3 regions of the Alkalicoccus luteus genome follow, and region 3 is predicted to be linked to each of the others. Evidence: riboswitches for the same ligand, from Rfam matches in the RefSeq annotation. Region 3 holds a riboswitch; each other region holds the start of a gene.

Region 1 (4,396 bases), on a different contig from region 3:
AGACAATCATCTTGGCCGGCGCTTTCTCTTCCTGCTGCTGCTGCATCTTTCGCAACAGTTAAAATCGTACCTTCAACCGGCTTCATGACAGCTTTGTAGGCCGTTTCCACGCCCTTATCAAATGCGTCAGCAAGATCCTTAGGAGCCAGTGTTTCTTTCTTTTCGACCGCTTTTGAAAAGCCTCTGAAAAGCTGGGACAGAATAACGCCCGAGTTCCCTCTCGCCCCCATAAGGAGGCCTTTTGCAAAGCTGGCTGCGACGCTTCCCGCATGGTTCTGATCGTTGTTCTTCACTTCCTGAATTCCGGATGTGATGGTTAGATTCATATTCGTCCCTGTATCGCCGTCCGGAACAGGGAATACGTTTAGTGCGTCAATCCGCTGCGAATTGGCAGACAGATTGGCGGCACCCTCCTGCATCATGGCAGCAAGTTTTTTTCCGTTAATTGTATTCATTGCCACGTATGTTCCTCCTGACATAAAACTAATTCGTAACTCTGACTCCGGAAACAAAAATATTGACCGAACTAACTTTCAACCCGAGCATCTGGCTCAGCTGGTATTTTACTTTTTGCTGAACATTATGCGCTACTTCGGAAATTTTCGTTCCATAGCTGACGATAATATACATATCAATGTGGATCTGTTCGCCTTCTTCCCGGATGACAACACCTCTCGCCAGATTTTCTTTACCAAGAAGATCCGTAATGCCATCTTTCAGCTGCTTCTGGGAAGCCATTCCGACAATGCCGTAGCAGTCCACTGCCGCACCGCCTGCGATAACAGCGACAACTTCTCTTGAAACATCAATATTTCCGTATTTCGTATTCATTTCAATCGTCATAGAAGGTAGTCCTCCTCAATGGGGGTATTTGGCTTTTCAGCTATCGTCATTTTACTATACGCATGACAGCTTGCATAGTTCGTGCACCCGTCTAAGAGAATAGCACAAAAGCTCCAAAAATGCGATATCATCTGTCAAGGTTCATTACTTGAAATTACTGCTTGAATTAAAAAATGTACAATGCTACAATATTCAGGTATGATCGATGCTAGTGAAATGAAGGAGGGAATGCATATGTCACGCAGATGTGTTATTACCGGCCGAGGGCCGTCTACAGGCAATAAACGATCCCACGCATTGAACGCTACAAAGCGTCGCTGGGGTGCTAACGTGCAAAAAGTCCGCATCATGGTGGACGGCAAGCCAAAGCGCGTTTACGTATCCGCCCGCGCTCTAAAATCAGGCAAAGTACAGCGCGTATAATCGCTAAAAAAAGCTTCCGCCCCGAAATGGGACGGAAGCTTTTTTCATTTGTCCAGCTCATGCTTGAACGGAAAAATTGACTGCCGGCTTCATGCATCGCCTGATTCGATGAAGTAAAGAAGCCCGTCGTTAAACGACACCTTCGCTTCACGGTGCGTCCATTCATTGCTGACGCTGAGCGATCGATGCCGATAAAGCGTAGCCTGTTGGAGCGGATACAGCAGCCCTGACGTCGTTACACCCGTTACGTTTTGCCCAAGCGGGATCAGCGATACATACTTATGGCCGCGTGTTCGAAGCTGATGCGTGCCCGGACGAAGGAGCTGCACCGAGTAGTGCTCTTCCTCGATTACGGTTTGCTCTGGCGAGGCTTCCAGCAAAAACAAGGCAGACAGTGTATGATCCAATCTTCCTCCGCCCGCTCCGGTTATAATCAGCGGCATTCCCTCTGCTCGCTGCAGCGCAAGCTCCAGATCTGTCCAGTTTTTCGCTGGAGGATGACCCTCGATCTGTTCAGCCAGTTCTGCAATCTGCATCTTTTGTTCGGGCGTCACACTGTCAAAGTCTCCAACAGCTCGTACCATGCGGATGCCGCAGGCAGCTGCACACGCTGCCCCTCGGTCAACTCCAATAACATCAGCTTCCGGATAAAAACGAACCAGCCGGGACAGATGCCTTTCGGTCAGCTCAGGGCTGCCCCCGGCAATGATAACAGGATTCATACTGATCTTCCCTCAGGCTGCAAAATTCTGCCGCCTTTTTTTAATAAAAAGATGGTCACGATCAAAATTAAAAGAAGAGATGGCCCTAAATACCCTAAATTATAGAGAAACGAATACAAGGCGACCGGGGTACCTTCAGGAGCAAACTCTCCAAACCAGATAACACCTGCACTAAAATGAGCAGCAAATCGGAGAGCCACTGCAAGAGCAATTCCAGCAATCACTGCCCCAATCACTCTCCTCCCTCCAAACCAGGCACTGAAAAAGGCAGCCGTACCAACAAGTCCAAAAGCTACAGGATACTCCAGGATCGCCTGAGACCAATGGACGACATAAGGTCCAGTCATTAAGTTCAGCAGTCCGAACACAATGCCACACGCGATTCCTGCAGCCGGACCTCTTCGGAACGACAACAGAATTATTGGCAGCATAGCTAGGTTCACAGATCCTCCAAACGGCATCGTAAATAGTGTAATAAAGCTTAAAATCAGCGCTAGCGCAGCCATAAAAGCTGTTTCAATCATTATAACTATTTTAGTTGAACGCACGTGCGTCACCCTTTCTTTTTTGCAGCGCAGAAAGGCCGCATCCTCAGGATACGGCCAACTCAGAAGCATCTGGCTTCTGATCGATCCCACATCCCTGCGCAAGCATTAACTTACAGGTTCACTGGGTCGGTGCTGCTCTGCACCCTCTCAGCCGTTACAAGGCTCCCCATGCGTTTTTATCATTCAGTTAAACTAATCCGTTCAGGAACGAAGGGATTTCATCGCTTGTTTTCTGTCCGACGCTTGAAAAAATGCAGACCCTGCTACTAATACATCTGCACCTGCTTCCCGGCAAAGCTTTGCAGTATCTGCGTTGACCCCTCCGTCTACCTCTATTTCCATAGCCGCTGGTTTTATCTCACTTGCTCGCTTCATTTTATCCAGCACAGATGGTATGAAAGTCTGACCTCCAAAGCCTGGATTCACGGTCATCAACAGCAGAAGATCGAGCTCGTCCATGACTTCCTCTACCATACTCAACGGACTGCCTGGATTTAAAACAGCGCCCGCTTTTACCCCTCGTCCCTTAATTTGCTGAATCGTCCGGTGTAAATGTGGACATGCTTCAGCATGCACGCTGATAATATCCGCCCCCGCGTCAGCAAAAGCATCAACGTACCTTTCCGGGTTTTCAATCATCAAATGCACATCAAGCGGCAGACTCGTATGCGGACGAACCGCTTCAACGATCAGCGGTCCAATCGTAATATTCGGAACGAAACGGCCGTCCATTACATCAATATGAATGTAGTCGGCTCCTGCTGCTTCGGCTTCCTTTATTTCGGACCCAAGCGCAGCAAAGTCTGCAGCCAGAATCGATGGCGCAATCTTCTCAGTCATTGTCAGTACCTCCGTTTTCTATTGGCTATTTCTTCATAAAACTGCTGATAACTATGATAGCGGAAAGCTGCAATGTCTCCCGTATCAACAGCCTGCTTTACCGCACACCCGGGTTCATTTAAATGGGTGCATCCTCTGAACTTGCAGTCATTGATCCGTGCTGCCATTTCTGGATACATGGCACTTAGCGTCTCCGTTTCGACATGGCGGAAATCAAGTGAACTGAACCCGGGTGTATCGGCAACAAATCCCTGATTGGGCATATGAATCAGTTCAACATGACGAGTCGTATGCTTGCCGCGGTTCAGACTCTTTGAAATAGCTGCAGTTTCCAGATTCAATTCTGGTTTAAGCGCGTTAAGAATGGATGATTTTCCAACCCCTGACTGCCCGGCAAAAACGGAAAGCCGTCCTGACAGAACTGGCAGCAGCTCCTCTACCTGGCCGGAAAGTTCAGAGGACGTGATAATAACACGGTAGCCGGCCTGCTCGTATGCAGGCAGATAAGGCTCTGCTTTATCCAACCCAAGATCTGCTTTTGAGACGCAGATAACTGACTCCAGCTCTGCTGCTTCGGTATGGACCAGAAACTTATCAAGCAGCAGCGGGCTAAAATCAGGCTCTTTAGCTGAAAAAACGAGAATAGCCTGATCAATATTTGCGATTGGAGGCCTGAACAGTTCACTCGTTCGTGCCTCGACCGCTAGAATATATCCATCAGTCGGGTTTTCTGCTTCAAATTCAACCATATCTCCTACGAGCGGCGTAATGTTTTTCTTGCGAAAGTTTCCTCGTGCGCGGCATTGTATCGTTTGTCCCTCCGACTCTACGTAATAAAATCCGCTGAGCGCTTTAATAATACGTCCTTTTGCCATAGTCACCTCACAAATCGATTTTATTCATCCGGACTGTAGGACTGCACTTCCTCATACGAATATTCATATGGCGAAGCATCAAACTCTTCCCCATTCACATACAGGATCAAGTATCCGGTGGAGCCTTCTTCAACGGTCATGGGAA
Region 2 (4,396 bases), 110 kb from region 3:
CCGGACTCCCGTCCAGCATGACGCTGCCGGCTGCAAGAAACACGGCCCGGTCTAGAAGGGACAGCCAGCGGTCAGCCTGATGCTCGATAATCAACACCGTACAGCCGCGTGATCGGCGGATTCGGCCGATCAGCTCTACCAGCTCTTCTCCTGAAGCTGGATCAAGATTGGCCGCCGGTTCATCGACGATCAGCACCTCCGGATCAAGAAGCAGCACGGAAGCAAGCGCAATCTTCTGCTTCTGGCCGCCGGACAGCTCATGAATAGCCCGGTGGCGAAAGTCGGTCATGTCTGTTTCTCTCAGCACATGATCGATTCGTTCGTCCATTACGTCTCGTGGAGCGGCAATATTTTCGAGCACAAACGCCAGCTCGTCTTCCACACTGATCATACAGAACTGACTCTCCGGGTCCTGAAACAAGACGCCGATGTGCTGTGCTGCTTCCCCTTTCCTATAGCTGGAAAGCGGTCGTCCATGCAGCCGGACCTCGCCGCGCATCGTTCCTTCCACCGCTTCTGGATAGAGTCCGTTCATGATCAGAGCGAGCGTGCTTTTCCCGCTCCCGCTCGCGCCTCCGATCAGGCAGCATTCGCCTGCCTGAAATTGAAGACTGATATCGTGAAGAAGCGGAGCTTCTTCTTCATAGGCAAAGCTGACGCGCTTCAGCTCTATGACAGGAGGTTTAGGATGCTTTTCGAATCCGTCCATGCTGTTTCACCTTCCCTAATGCATAGCCTCTGAGCACCCCCGTCTTGGCGAGCTGATCGCTGATCCATTTTCCGAGTACGCCGGCGAGCAGCGCACCGCTTGCCAATCTGACGAGCAGCGTTGCAATAATCAAGCCTGCCGGAAGTGCAGCCAGGCCGGACTGGAACCAGCCCCAGGCGTAGCTGAACAGCGCAGCGGACATCCCCGCTGCAATAAGCACCCAGAGGGAATAATTTTTCCATTTTGTCGCTGCAAACGCAGCTTCGGCACCGAGCCCCTGAATCGCCGCAGAAATGATCAACTGTGGGCCTGCCGGGCTCCCGACCAGCACCTGTACCGTGCCTGCTATCAGCTCCGACCAGAACGCAGCGCCCTTTTTCCGGATGATGTAGGCCGCTACAATGGAAACGATAAACCAAATTCCAAAAATCAGCTCATAGCCGAACGGCGCGAGGCCGAACGGCATGAGTGCATTTCGCAGACCTTGACCGAAGAAGTAAAAGCCGAGATAAATAAAGGCAAATACGACGCCGAGAATGGACATCAGGACAATTTCTTTCAGCTTCCAGTCTCTAAGCAGCATCAGCCGTTCCTCTCATTGTCTTTTTTCGACGGGCTGTTCGCAGATACTGTGGCGGTCATCGTTACGTGTCCGTGCGAGCTCGACTGCGCTGTATCAACAAATATTTCTTCAAGTGTCCCGAACACCTCATTCGCTGATCCATCGAGCCGTGACGCATAATGAACGCCTTTCGTAAACGTACCGTGCTCTTTTGCCGTTTCAACCTGGTCGGCAATGACTTGCATATACTCCGGGTTGTTCATTGGATATAGGGCGAAATGGGTCGCTGCTTCTACGTTTGTGTCGGCCGATGCTTCTTTATTCAAGCGCACGCCGTCTTCTGACATATACGTGTCGCCCTCACTGTCTCCAGGACAGCCGATCGAAAACGTACCGTTAAACACCGTGTGCGTGCCGTTTTTTGCCGCTTGTACGAATACAGCTTCAGCGACATCAAAAACGTGCTCACTCCTGCCGCGGACACAGGTCGTAATATCATCTGTCTGCATCCATACTTTCGACGTATCAACCTCTTGCAAAGCGGATTTGATAATGTCCGCAAACTGATCGGACATCGGATATACCGCAAAGCGCACTCCTACAATTCTGCTTGTTCCACAACTGACCTGACTCATTGAAACATTCCTCCAGCCGGCGGCGAACGCCAGATTATTTTACGATTCGAACGAAAAAAAGACAGTCCCCCCGCGGGACTGTCTTACATGCTGAAAATTCATTTATTCTGACAGGCGGCACCGAAAAAAAAGAGCATCTTCATGATCAGTCTCAGAAGATGCAGGTAACCGGCAAAGAAAGCCGCCTGCACTTCCCCACGCTGGTATTATCCAGTTCGGGTTCAAAGGGTTAACGGGAAGACCCGTCTCTCAGCATTGCAGCACCCCCAGTGCGTTCCGTATCGAATTGTAGTTTCATTGTACCCTTTCAAGCGGTACTCTGTAAAGCCCGCTGCCGAAAAGCACCTCTTCCCTGCGAACAAACCCGGCCCTTGCAGCAAAGCGAGAGCCTGCTGCAGGCTCCTATTGTCTGATCGTTTAGGAAGCAGGTTCTTCCCCCGCCTCAGGCTGCGCAGGTGCTGCCACTCGCTCCAGTACAAGGAGCAGTTTGTCACGAAGCTTCGTCAGCCGCTCCAGATCAGCAGCGGACGGGACGGGACCCGCTGCAGCCGGCAGGTACAGGCGCCTGTTCAGCTCAAGCTGTATCCACGGAATATCTGTCCGCGGTCCGTGCAGCTGCGTAATGTACCCGCCTCTGAACGGGGCGTTTACAAGCACAAGCGGGATTCCTTCTACCATTTCATCTGCAAACTCCCGTTCCAGCTCCTGCTTAAACAGCTGCATGAATTCCGGCGGCGCCGTGATCGTCTCTGTCTCTCTGCCTCCGCCTGCACTGCCGCGGTTGCTGATGCACATTAACGGACGCTGTTCCCACGTATTGCCGTCCTTAGCCGGTCCAATGTCCAGCATCGTATGGCAATCCACTGCAAAACGCAGCCCTTCTTCACTAGATGCATGCATCAGCTTTTGATGATACGGAGCATGTACGGCTTCAATCAGACTATTCGTTTCCTCGTCGCTCAACGGTTCGCTCCACACCTGCTGGCCGTCGACAGTGAGCGTTTTGACAATTCCGTCCGGATTTGCTGGAGGACGGTCCGTCGGATCCCTGTTCAGGTCAATGACGACCCTGGCAGTATCAGCTGCCATAAACGTCTGCACGCTGCCGCGGAAATCAAACAGCTCCTGCGTCCACGTGTCGCCGTCACGAGCAACGTCCGCCTCGGACAGCAGCAGTCTTTCTTTTAAATGGTCCGGAATATGCGATCCCCCGTGAGGGACTGAAATCAAAATCGGAAGGAGAGCTTGCTTCATGTAGATTCCTCCTGCAGGTAAAGTGCTAACAGGACTGCCCGCTGTACAAGTTCACTTCGATGCATCGCCTCATCCGGCGTATACAGCCTTCTGCTTGCCGGTGAAAATCCGCAAATACACGGAATATTCTCCGGTACGACTCCGGACGCTGTCGCCAGCAAGCTTGATTCTGTTCCAAAAGGCAGCTGATAGGCCTTTGCCCAGTGCTCCAGCCGCTCCAACATCGGGTGACTCTTTTGCCGTCTCAGCGGCGGCCGGGCTGTGATTTGTTCAATGTACGTTTTCATTCCCGTACGACCTGGTCTGAACAGCTTTTTCATTTGTTCTTCTGCTTCTTCTGCCAGCTTATCGTCCAAATAAGTAACGGCAATCGTTGCTGTGACGCGATGCGGCATGAGGACGCTGTACCGTTCGGATTGAATATCCTGGACGGAGACAGCGATCTTTTTTCGGCGGCTGCTTAACTCACGCAGACTCGCTGTCTGATCCAGAAACCACGTAAGCACGTCAAGCGGCTGGCTTTTTCTGCCGATGCGCTCCGGGTCTCCCTCCGCAATGATGTGATAGTCACGTGAACCGCGGCGCTGATCGACGACTTTTCCTTCCACAAAGCCCGGCTGCAGCACGATAACATCCTCAGCCTCTGCCGCTGCTTTTTCGAGCATCGCAGAGGAATAGCGCATCCCGCGTCCTTCATCAGCATAAAAGAAAATACCCGTTTTCGTGCCCGCAAGCTTTTTCTCATCCTTCAGTGCCTTCAAGGCTGCAAGAGCTGTTGTAATTCCCGCGCGGCTGGAGGCGACCCCTTCGCCATAAATCCATTCCTGCTCCTTTCGAAACGAGAGCGGATAACCGGTTCGCTTCCCCGGCACATCGATCGGAACCACGAGAAGCGTTCCTCCTTTAAGACCTGCCTTCGTTTCCCACGTCCATGCCGACCTGCCGTTAGTCAGTTCGGGAACTTCCTTCAGCGACAGCTTTGCAAGCCGTTCCTCAAGCCGTTTCCGTACGCTGCTTAAGCCGACTGCATCCTCTGTTCTCGAGGAAAGATTCGTCCAGCTTTTCAGCTCTTCTTCCAGCCTGCCGCGCGTAGTGGTAAGCCGCTTAAACAATTTATCCGCAGTCGTCTTCATTTCATGTGATTCCTGATCAAAGAAATCCTTGCCAAAATAGCGTTCACACGTCACATCGATCAGCCGGTTAACGAGCGCCGCATAATCCATGCCGATTTTATCG
Region 3 (4,396 bases):
GGATGAAAAGGGAGGTTCGTCATGACAGAGGTGAATCTGCACAAGCTGACGAAAAAATACGGAAGAAAAGAAGCGCTCAGCCAATTGGAAATTCAGTTGCCGAAAGCCGGCATCACCGGTATCATCGGACCGAACGGGAGCGGCAAATCAACGCTTTTAAAGCTGATTTGCGGATTGATCCGTCCCAGCAGCGGATCAGTCGAGCTGAATGGTGAACAAGCAGGTCGAAAAAGCGGCGCGGTTGCCGCTTACCTCTCGGAGGAGGATTCGCTTTACGATTACATGACGATTAAAGGCACCGTCTCATTTGCAGCAGGAGTGTATCCCGACTTTGACCAAGAGCTTGCCATGACGCTGCTGAAGGAAATGAAGCTGCATGAGTCTGATAAAGTCAAAGAGCTTTCGCGCGGAAACAAAGCGCGGGTAAAGCTCGCGGTAACGATGGCAAGGAAAACACCTGTGCTCTGTCTGGATGAACCACTCTCCGGGATGGACCCGCTAGTGCGGGAAGACATTCTCAAGCTGATCGTGACGCATCTGGACGTCGACCGCCAGCTCTGCCTGATCACAAGCCACGAAGTAAAAGAGCTTGAACCGTTTCTCGATCATGTACTGATCGTGCACGAAGGCCGAATCGTTGTCGACCGGAACGTCGAGGACCTGAAAGAAGAGAAACGGAAATCACTGATAGACGTTCTGCGGGAGGTGACGGTCTAATGTGGTTATCGCTATGGAAAAAGGAATGGCAGGAAAGTATCCCGCGATTCGCCGTCATCATGGGCATTCTTCTGCTCGCATATGCCGCGATGATTTACTTTGCCTTTACCGGATCCGGCTACAGTATTTTACTTGGATTTTTAAGCGTTGGAATTCATACGGTGTTCCTGTTTCTCGTCTGGGCACTCTCATTCCATGGAGAATGGAAAGGAAAAACGCAGTGGACGTGGCTGAATATCCCGGCATCCGGCTGGAAGCTCGTCACCTCGAAGCTCGCGGTAGGATTCACACAGTTTCTGATCTCGGTAGTGCTGCTGACGGCCGTCGGTTTTTGGACACTCAGTCTCTTTGGCGAACATGCGCAGCAAGTGGAAGAGAACGGGATTGCCGTAATCTCTGATGCGTTGCGGGCACTGTATCCGCTGCTCCTCGGCCTGCTGATGTCAGTTGGGATTACGCTTGGATTAGGAGCGGTGTTTACCATTTTGATGATGCGAATCATCAAGCCGTTTGGCTGGGCAGTCGGTATCGCCGTCTGGGGTGTGTTTGTGTATGCAATTATGCGATTTACGCAGATGCCGGTCTATGAAGCGATGTTTCGGCACGGACAGCTGTTTGATGCGGAGGCGCAGCTTCAAGAGGCTGTTGTGGGAAGTGCGACTTTTCAGCTGGAAGTAGAAGAAGGCATTTATTTATTCGCTGGAGAAATTGCGTTCGAACTGCTTGCGATTACTGCCGTTATTGCCCTGTTTTCGTGGCTGATGGACCGCTTTGTTCAGGCCTAACCAGGAAACAGTTGTAAACAGCTGGGAATTTTGATACAGTGAAAACAGAATATCCACTAGGGGAGCCCAAAAGGCTGAGACGGCTTACGCCGGACCCTTTGAACCTGATCTGGTTGATACCAGCGGAGGAAAGTGGGAATGTGTCTGAAATGGTCGCGTGAAGACCGTTTACGCTTTCAGGTGCTTCTCTTTCTCCGGACTGAGAAGCACTTTTTTCGTGTCCGGAGAGTGGGTGTTCGTCCAAATCATCCGGTACGCCGGAATAATCAGGAGGGCCTACACAATGCGATTTTCAGAAAAGCTGAGACAGGAAGCAGACCCTATTTTCAATGCGATTTTTGAGCACCCGTTTGTAAAAGGAATCGGGGAGGGGAATGTGCCAAAGCAGGCACTGATCCACTACGTCATGCAGGATTATGAATACTTGACCACCTTCTGCCGGATCTATGGTCTCGCCGTTTCCAAATGCACAACCAGAGAGGATATGACGTTTTTTCAGGAGCAGATCGGCTTCGTTCTGAATGAGGAAATTCATCCGCACAATAACTTCTGTGAAGTCGCAGGCGTCCGCTATGAAGATTTACAGAAAGCGCCGCTTGCACCGACGGCTCATCACTATACGCGCCATATGATGGAAGCGTCCATTAACGGCAGCCTTGGGGAAACACTTGCTGCGCTCGCTCCATGTCCATGGACATACTGGGAAATCGGCCGCAAGCTGAAGTCAGAGGTTAATCCGGATAAGCAGCACCCATTCTACGACTGGATCAGCTTTTACGGAAACGATGAAGTCGGCACGATCACAGAAACGTTCATGGCGAAGATCGATGCCTGCGCGGAGCAGGCAGGAGAACGTGAAAAAGAGCTGATGCTCTCCCATTTTTTAAAAAGCAGCCAGCTTGAGCATCAATTCTGGACGATGGCGTATGAGCAGGAAGAATGGCCGGTCCGACTGCAAAGCAGCATCTCGTCATTGTAAACGACAGAACAGGGCACTGAAAAAACGATTCTTATTCAGTGCCTTGCTCATTATTGCTTTTCATTTGGCAGGTTTCGGCTCAGCAGCAGACCAAGAGCGCTTACGCCGGCAAAAAGACCGACGAGAATAAGAAAATCATCTCGGTAGTTGAAGCGGTCAGCTGTCACGGCGTAAACGATCAGAGCAGCGAGACTGCCAATTAAATTGATCCAGAGCAGCGGTTTCACAAGGTTCATGATAAGCCTCCCTTTCTCACTCCAGCATATCACAGCAGAAATATGGAAAAAGGTATTGCGGATATTGTCAGAATTATTTACACTGTGAGAATACTTACGCGAGTTTGAAAACAGCGCCCAAGCGGCTGCTGTTTTCTTTTTTCGTGGTACATTTTATTGTTAGAAGGAGTTTTTATCCATGAAAGCTGTTCAGCAAATCGGAGCATTAGTCAGCCGCTACTTTGCTCTGATCGTTCTTGTCGTAGCATTTATTGCGTATTTGTCACCGGCAACGTTTACCTGGGTCGGTGCGTACATTACTATTCTGCTGGGGATCGTCATGTTCGGTATGGGAACGACGATGAAGCTTGCCGATTTTAAAGTAGTAGCCAAGCAGCCAATGCCGGTTGCGATCGGTCTGCTGGCACAGTTTCTGATCATGCCGCTGACAGCCTTTGGCATTGCCTATCTGCTCAATTTGCCGCCTGAACTTGCGGCAGGACTGGTGCTGGTCGGAGCATGTCCAGGCGGGACAGCGTCGAACGTGATGGTTTATCTTTCAAAAGGAGATGTACCGGTATCAGTCGCGATGACCAGTGTGTCGACGATGCTGGCACCGCTGTTTACTCCGCTGATCGTCTTTCTCCTTGCGAATCAATGGCTTCCGGTCGGAGCAGGTGATATGTTCATGTCGATTGTGGAGGTCATTTTGATTCCGATAGCACTCGGGATTTTAGCAGCAAGATTTCTTCCGGCTGCTGTCGAGAGAGGCCAGGCGGCACTGCCGTTGGTTTCGGTCGGCGCCATTATGTTGATCGTTTCAGGTGTTGTCGCAGCTAATGCTGAAAACATCGTGACTTCCGGAGCGGCCGTTTTTGCAGCCGTGATTTTGCATAACGGGGCTGGACTGGCCCTCGGCTACCTGGCTGCTAAATGGGCCGGACTTGACGAAACCAAGCGCAGGGCGGTTTCCATTGAAACAGGCATGCAAAACTCCGGCTTAGGCGCAGCGCTCGCAACGGCTCATTTCAGTCCGCTTGCAGCACTTCCTAGTGCAATCTTTTCCGTATGGCATAACATCTCCGGCCCGGCACTCGTATCGTATTGGAGCCGTGGAAAGCAGCCGGACCCGAAGTCATTGAATCAACAATCTCGCGTGTCATAGCTTTTCGGTGTTGACCATGCAAAACAGCGGGCGGCTTGAAAATGAAAAGCTAACAGCAGGACCGATAGGCAAAAGTGACATATGAATAATGTCCTTCCTTGTTTTCAGGCTGTTGAAAAAGTCTCAACTTAATTATTTATTCGTTTGGTTGACTTTCCCCTCTGTTAACCGAGCCTGCCGTGGGCTGGCCTTCAGCTATTTCTCAGGGTGATCCCGTATGAAGGGAAGAAAGGCACGGCTTCACTCGGACACAGGCTTCTTACAAGAAGCCTTCAAGGCCCAGTCCGGCTCCGCTCTTGCGTGGATGCCGCTCGCAGATCTGAGCGGCACGGAATCTTCAGGCTGCGCGGCTTCCACGTCCCCGCCGGACACGAAGGGAAAATGGATTTGTTTGTTGGAGAAAAACGTTCCGATCGGTAGATACGACTGTTCCATGGTACATACGTGAAAGCACTGGTAATCCTTATTCGACATCGAAGCGTTCCCTATATAAAGGTTCCACCCATATGGAACAAGCACGTGTGAATCATCACCA

The links. Region 3 has a riboswitch for thiamine pyrophosphate ahead of tenA (thiaminase II). Riboswitches for the same ligand answer to the same signal wherever they lie in the genome.
Region 1: linked by a shared signal. The riboswitch ahead of thiT (energy-coupled thiamine transporter ThiT) and the one ahead of tenA (thiaminase II) in region 3 are both predicted to bind thiamine pyrophosphate.
Region 2: linked by a shared signal. The riboswitch ahead of ACSZLD_RS12470 (YkoF family thiamine/hydroxymethylpyrimidine-binding protein) and the one ahead of tenA (thiaminase II) in region 3 are both predicted to bind thiamine pyrophosphate.

What each region holds. Positions count from the first base shown of each region.
Region 1 covers NZ_JBPZEY010000002.1:96,137-100,532, reverse strand. The annotation lists gene ACSZLD_RS02720 (DAK2 domain-containing protein) at 1-461, opposite strand, end outside; gene ACSZLD_RS02715 (Asp23/Gls24 family envelope stress response protein) at 484-843, opposite strand; gene rpmB (50S ribosomal protein L28) at 1,078-1,266, shown strand; gene ACSZLD_RS02705 (thiamine diphosphokinase) at 1,356-1,988, opposite strand; gene thiT (energy-coupled thiamine transporter ThiT) at 1,985-2,536, opposite strand; TPP riboswitch at 2,611-2,715, opposite strand; gene rpe (ribulose-phosphate 3-epimerase) at 2,738-3,376, opposite strand; gene rsgA (ribosome small subunit-dependent GTPase A) at 3,379-4,251, opposite strand; gene pknB (Stk1 family PASTA domain-containing Ser/Thr kinase) at 4,272-4,396, opposite strand, start outside.
Region 2 covers NZ_JBPZEY010000009.1:1,807-6,202, forward strand. The annotation lists gene ACSZLD_RS12460 (ABC transporter ATP-binding protein) at 1-709, opposite strand, end outside; gene ACSZLD_RS12465 (ECF transporter S component) at 684-1,289, opposite strand; gene ACSZLD_RS12470 (YkoF family thiamine/hydroxymethylpyrimidine-binding protein) at 1,292-1,906, opposite strand; TPP riboswitch at 2,082-2,184, opposite strand; gene ACSZLD_RS12475 (N-formylglutamate amidohydrolase) at 2,324-3,160, opposite strand; gene ACSZLD_RS12480 (M20/M25/M40 family metallo-hydrolase) at 3,157-4,396, opposite strand, start outside.
Region 3 covers NZ_JBPZEY010000009.1:108,071-112,466, reverse strand. The annotation lists gene ACSZLD_RS12990 (GntR family transcriptional regulator) at 1-25, shown strand, start outside; gene ACSZLD_RS12985 (ABC transporter ATP-binding protein) at 22-717, shown strand; gene ACSZLD_RS12980 (hypothetical protein) at 717-1,502, shown strand; TPP riboswitch at 1,551-1,650, shown strand; gene tenA (thiaminase II) at 1,786-2,481, shown strand; gene ACSZLD_RS12970 (hypothetical protein) at 2,532-2,717, opposite strand; gene ACSZLD_RS12965 (bile acid:sodium symporter family protein) at 2,896-3,861, shown strand; gene ACSZLD_RS12960 (hypothetical protein) at 4,368-4,396, shown strand, end outside.